Regions from separate parts of the Acidovorax sp. ACV01 genome, predicted to be linked through region 1. Evidence: riboswitches for the same ligand, from Rfam matches in the RefSeq annotation. Region 1 holds a riboswitch; the other holds the start of a gene.
The links. A riboswitch is a leader RNA that binds a small molecule or an ion and turns the genes downstream of it on or off. The one in region 1 is predicted to bind glycine.
Positions count from the first base shown of each region.

Region 2: it holds a riboswitch for glycine, as region 1 does, so the genes downstream of both, IB243_RS21595 (D-amino acid dehydrogenase) here and gcvT (glycine cleavage system aminomethyltransferase GcvT) in region 1, are expected to answer to the same signal.

Region 1 is NZ_JACUZT010000001.1:452,354-455,394, reverse strand. Features, by position in the region: gene IB243_RS02140 (TRAP transporter small permease) at 1-166, shown strand, start outside; gene IB243_RS02135 (TRAP transporter large permease) at 163-1,458, shown strand; glycine riboswitch at 1,487-1,587, shown strand; glycine riboswitch at 1,601-1,727, shown strand; gene gcvT (glycine cleavage system aminomethyltransferase GcvT) at 1,776-2,915, shown strand; gene gcvH (glycine cleavage system protein GcvH) at 3,003-3,041, shown strand, end outside.
Region 2 is NZ_JACUZT010000008.1:154,920-157,960, reverse strand. Features, by position in the region: gene IB243_RS21600 (cytochrome c) at 1-4, shown strand, start outside; gene IB243_RS21595 (D-amino acid dehydrogenase) at 20-1,336, opposite strand; glycine riboswitch at 1,428-1,541, opposite strand; gene IB243_RS21590 (2-keto-4-pentenoate hydratase) at 1,762-2,544, shown strand; gene IB243_RS21585 (YXWGXW repeat-containing protein) at 2,578-3,033, opposite strand.

The sequences.
Region 1 (3,041 bases):
GATGACCGCCGTCACGCAGATCCCGTTTGCCTATATCTACAGCGCCATGTTGATCGGCGGGGTGCTGCTGATTGCGCATTTCCTGTTTGTGGTGCGCGGATACGTGCTGCGGCGCGAGTTCGCTTCTGATGCGCACTTCGACGCGAATGCGAGCGCATCCCTATGAGCGCGTCGATCATTCTCATCGTCTCGGCCTGCCTGTTCCTTGCGATCGGTGTGCCCGTGGCGTTTGCGCTGGGCCTGGCCACAGCGGCCACGCTGATCCTGGCCGAGAGCTACCCGCTCATGGTGCTGCTCAAGGAGACCTTCACCGGCATTGACAGCTTTCCGCTGATGGCCGTCCCGTTCTTCATCCTCGCGGCCGAGCTGATGAGCGGCGGATCGCTGACCGAAGTGCTGCTCAAGTTTGCAGGCCAGTTTGTGGGGCATAAGCGGGGAGGCCTGGGCTACACCAACGTGGTGTCGCTCACTTTTTTCTCGGGCATCTCAGGCTCTGCGCTGGCCGATGCTGCCGGGCCAGGCTCCATGCTGATCCGCATGATGGACAAGGCAGGCTACGACCGCTCGTATGCAGCGGCCCTCACGGCGGCCACGGCCATCGTGGGGCCGATCATCCCGCCGTCGATCATCATGATCATCTATGCGCTGCAGGACGATTCGGTATCGGTGGGTGCGCTGTTCGTGGCGGGCCTGCTGCCGGGTCTGCTCATCGCGGTGGCAATGTGCGTGGTGAACTTCCATGTATCGAAGAAGCGCAACTACAAGGGCGACGGCAGGATGCCCCCGCTGGCCGATATCCTGCAGACCACCTGGAAGGCGCTGCCGGCCATCCTGCTGCCGGTGGTGATCCTGGGCGGCATGCGCGCAGGCTGGTTCACGCCCACCGAGGCGTCGGTGGTGGCGGTGTTCTATGCGCTGTTGTGTGGCAAGTTCGTGTACCGCACGCTGCAGTGGAAGGCGCTGCCCGACATCCTGGCGCGTTCGGCGCTGCTCTCGGCCTCGGTGCTGATCATCATCGGCCTGTCCGCATCTTTCGCCTGGGTGCTGACGATTGAAGGCGTTCCCCAGCAGATGGCCGAATGGCTGATCTCCATGCAGCTGTCGCCCTGGATGTTTCTCATCATCGTGAACATCTTCCTGCTGCTGTTCGGCATCTTTATCGAGCCGCTGCCTGGCGTGATGGTGCTCGCGCCCATCCTCGCACCGGTGGCCTTCAAGCTGGGCATCGACCCGGTGCACTTCGCAATGGTCGTGATCTACAACCTCACGCTGGGCATGATCACCCCGCCGGTGGGCGGCTTGCTGTTCGTCACTTGCAACGTGTCGCGCGTGCCCATGACACAACTGGTGCGCGAGCTGGCGCCGTTTCTGTGGGCCCATGGCGTGGTACTGGTGCTGCTGACCTTCGTGCCCCAGCTGTCCACCTGGCTGCCACACGTGCTCGGTTTCATCAAATAGAGGGTGCCGACGGTACCTGCGGATATACTTGCGCCCGTCAGGAGAGAGCCCTTTGCAACGTTTGCCAAAAGGGCCGCCGAAGGCGCAGGCAGCAGCCGAACGCTCAGGCAAAAGGACTGGCAACCGCCCGCAGTGATGCGGGCGTTCCCTTGCTGGAGAGAGATGGTCCACCGCATCGCGTGATGAGGCCATCCACCGAAGGAGCAAACCGCATGGCCAGCCAGGGCGCTGCGGTGAATCTCTCAGGTAAAGCGGACAGCAGGGCAAATCCCGTGGCCACCTTTGTGGTCGCGGCCCCTATTTGCCCGGAGTCCGCCATGTCATCCCCTGCCACATCCTCGCCCCTGCTCACCACGCCCCTGAACGCCCTGCACATCGAGCTGGGCGCCCGCATGGTGCCGTTTGCCGGCTATTCCATGCCCGTGCAATACCCTGCGGGCCTGATGGCTGAGCACCAGCACACGCGCAGCGCGGCAGGATTGTTCGATGTCTCGCACATGGGCCAGCTCAAGCTCGTCGGCCCTGACGCCGCAGCGGCGTTTGAAACCCTGATGCCAGTGGATGTGATCGACCTGCCCGTGGGCAAGCAGCGCTACGGGCTGCTGCTGACCGACGAAGGCACCATCATTGATGACCTGATGTTCTTCAACAAGGGCAACGACGAGATCTTCGTCATCGTGAACGGCGCCTGCAAGGTGGGCGACATCGCCCACATCCAGGCACGCATTGGCCAACGCTGCAACGTGGTTCCGATGCCCGACCATGCCCTGCTCGCGCTGCAGGGTCCGCAGGCCGTCACGGCCCTGGCGCGCATGGCGCCCGGCGTGGAAAAGCTGGTGTTCATGACGGGCGGCGATTTCGCCATTGCGGGCTGCACGTGTTTCGTGACCCGCAGCGGCTACACGGGCGAAGACGGCTTCGAGATCTCGGTGCCCGCCGCACAGGCCGACACCCTGGCCCGCGCCCTCCTTGCACAGCCTGAAATCAAACCCATCGGCCTGGGTGCGCGCAACTCGCTGCGGCTCGAAGCGGGCCTGTGCCTGTACGGCAACGATATCGACACCACCACCACGCCGCCCGAAGCGGCACTCAACTGGGCCATCCAGAAGGTGCGCCGCACGGGAGGCACACGCGCAGGCGGATTCCCCGGTGCCGACAAGGTGCTCGCGCAGATCGACAACCCCGCCAACCTGCAGCGCAAACGTGTGGGCCTGGTGGCGCTGGAGCGTGTACCTGTGCGCGAACACACCGAATTGCAAAGCACCGATGGCCGGAAGATCGGCGAAGTGACCAGCGGCCTGCTGGGCCCTACGGTGAACGAGCCCGTGGCCATGGGCTATGTCGCACCCGCCTTCGCCGCCGTGGGCACGCGTGTGAACGCCATCGTGCGTGGCAAGGCTGTGCCGATGGAAGTGCGTGCAATGCCCTTTGTGCCTGCCAACTATTTCCGTGGCTGATTTCGCCGGGCGCAGCGCACAGACCGCGCCTGCGCCCGCTACATTGCAGATTCCTTTCATTTTTCTAGTTGCTTGAGGAGCCTTCCCATGACCGTCAAATTCTCCAAAGACCACGAATGGATCAAC
Region 2 (3,041 bases), on a different contig from region 1:
ATAACGCCGGGCCGCCGGTTCAGGCCGTCGTGCGCGAGGGCAGCAGCGCGGCCGCCCGCCGGTCGCGCTCCAGCCCCTGGAAGTCGAAATCCACCTGCGGCGCGCGCCCGCTCACGATGTCGGCCAGCGCCTGGCCCGAGCCGCAGGCGTGCGTCCAGCCCAGCGTGCCGTGGCCGGTGTTGAGGAACAGGTTGGCGAGCTTCGTCTTGCCGATCAGCGGCACATTGCTGGGCGTGGCGGGGCGCAGGCCGGTCCAGAACTGGGCCTGGCTGGCGTCGCCCGCACCAGGAAAAAGCTGCTCCACGCGGCGCACGATGGCGTCGCAGCGCACCTGGTTCAGGTGGCGGTCGTAGCCGTTCAATTCAGCGGTGCCGGCAATGCGCAAACGATCACCCTGCTGGCTGGTGTAGCGCGAGAACACGAGCTTGAACTCGTCGTCCGTGAGGCTCACCTGGTGCGCCTTGGACGCGTCCTTGACCGGCATGGTCACCGAATAGCCCTTGGCTGGGTAGATCGGCAGGTGGATGCCCAGCGGCTGCGCCAGCAGCGGGCTGAACGAGCCCATGGCCAGCACGAAGGCGTCGCCCTGCACGCGCTCGAAGCGGCCCTCGGCGTTGGTCACTTCCACATGGTCGATGTTGCCGCCTGCCTCGCGCAGCGCCGTGATGTGGTGGCCCAGACGGAACTGCACACCCGCCGCCTCGCACAGTTTGGCCAGCTCGCGCGTGAACTGGTTGGCATCGCCCGATTCGTCCTCGGCCGTGAAGGTGGCGCCTGCCAGCTGCGGGCGGATGTGGGCCAGCGCTGGCTCGATGCGCGCGGCCTCGTCGGCGCTGATGACCTGGCGCTCGCAGCCCAGGGCGCGCATCTGCTCGGCCGGGGCCAGGGCGCCATCGAACTCTTTCGCGTTGGTGTAGAAGTGCAGGATGCCTTGCGTGCGCTGGTCGTACTGGATGCCGGTGGCTGCACGCAACTGCTGCAGCACGCTGCGGCTGTAGGTGCCCAGGCTCACGATCTGCTCGATGTTGTGGCGCGTGCGCGCCGGCGTGCAATTGCGCAGAAAGGCCAGGCCCCAGAGCCACTGCCGCATGTCGGCGCGGAGGCGAAACAGCAAGGGGGCGTCTTCTTTGCCCAGCCACTGCAGCACCTTGAGCGGCGCGCTGGGGTTGGCCCAGGGTTCGGCGTGGCTGACCGAGATCTGCCCACCGTTGGCAAAGCTGGTTTCGGCGCCGGGGGCTCCCTGGCGGTCAATGACGGTCACTTCGTGGCCGAGCTGTTGCAGGAAATAAGCCGAAGTCACGCCGAGCAAACCGGCACCCAAAACAATCACGCGCATTTTTGAAGCCTTTTAAGGGTTCAGCGCTTGATGGACGTGCGTTGGTAGCTATTTTTTATATAGCAAGCAGTTGGCGCGCGTCCGCCAAGCTGCCGCTCCCCCTGTCCTTGGTACCTGAGAGATTCACCACACAGCCCACATGGCGCGCGGTTTGCTCCTTCGGTGCGCCACGGTGTGCCCGTGGCGGCTCTCCAGACGGCTTTGATGAATGGTGCAGTACGGGACCTGAGCGTGTATGGGAGTTTGCGCCTTCGGTGCAGCGGCGGGCGTGTGGCCTGCCGTGCTCTCCTGCGGGGCCCATTCTAGGAGGGCACGGGCGGCGGCAAAGTGTTTTTGCCGGCTAATGGGTGGCAATCGTTGCTGATGGTAGGAGGTGGCAGGTCGCCATAATCCAGCGACTTGACCCAGCCCAGGACGCTTTCCCTATGCCCGACACCGCTTTCGATCCCTTTGCCAGCGCGGCCGTCATCACCATGGCCCGCCAGGGGCGCACCCCCCGGCCGCTCGATTTGCCCGCAGCGCTGCGCCCGCGCGATGCGACCCAGGCCTATGCCGTGCAAGACATCGTGGTGCGCGAGCGGGGGGAGATTGCAGGCTGGAAGGTGGGCGCCGCGTCGCCCCAGGCACTGCCCACGCGGGCAGCGCTCACCCGTGATTCGGTGGTTGTGGCGCAAACCGTGCAGGCGGTGCATTTGTCTTCTGCAGGGTTCGCCGTGATGGGGGTCGAGGCCGAGCTGGTGTACGAGCTGGGTGCCGATTTGCCCGCCCGCTCCACGCCCTACAGTGCGGCCGAGGTGCTGGCTGCCGTGACCTCGGTGCGCGCCGCCATCGAGGTGTGCGATACGCGGTTTGCGGCCTGGGGGCTGCAGGGCGAATGGAGCCGCCTGGCCGACCAGGCCTGCCATGGCGCACTGGTCGTGGGTACGGGGGTGGCCGATGTGGCGGCGGTGCAGCCCCTGGCGCAAGCGGTGAGTTTGTCAGTGAACGGGATGGTGGCCGTGCAGCACGCCACCTGGGGCAACGCGGCGGGCGATCCGCTCCGGCTGCTGGTGTGGTTGGCCAACGAAGGCGCGCGCAGCCTGGGTGGGCTGCGCGCGGGGCAGTGGGTGACCACCGGTTCCTGCACAGGCACCGTGTTGGTGGCGCCGGGTGCGGTGGTGGTGGCTGAGTTTCCAGGCCTCGGACGCACCGAGGTTCATCTGGTGTGACAGGCGGGGAGCGCTGGGCTCCCCCAAGCGCCATCAGTTGCGACGCGGGTTGTCGGGCTGGCTGTCGCGGCGATTGGATACGCCGTCGCCATCGCGGTCGCGGTCGTTGCGGTTGGCAACGCCATCACCGTCCCGGTCCCAGCCACCGCGTTGCATTTCCCAGCGGCCTTCACGCTCCACCCACTGGGGCTGGCGGTACTGGTGGCCATTGCGTGCTTGCACCCAGTGGCCCCGGACCCAGCGGTGGCGGTTGCCACGCCATTCCCAATGCCCTTCTTCCCACACCTGTCCGCGGCGTGGGCGTGGCACGGCTTCATGCCGTGGAGGTGGGGGGGCGGGAATCACCTGGTAGTTCTGCGTGGATTGGTATCCACGTTCTGGCTGACCCGATTGAATGATGACGGTGCCTTGCGGTGCAGCGTGCGCGGATGCAAGGGGCAGCAGTGCCATCAGGGCGAGGGCGGCTGCAGTGAATGTCTGGCGGGTCATGGTGATCT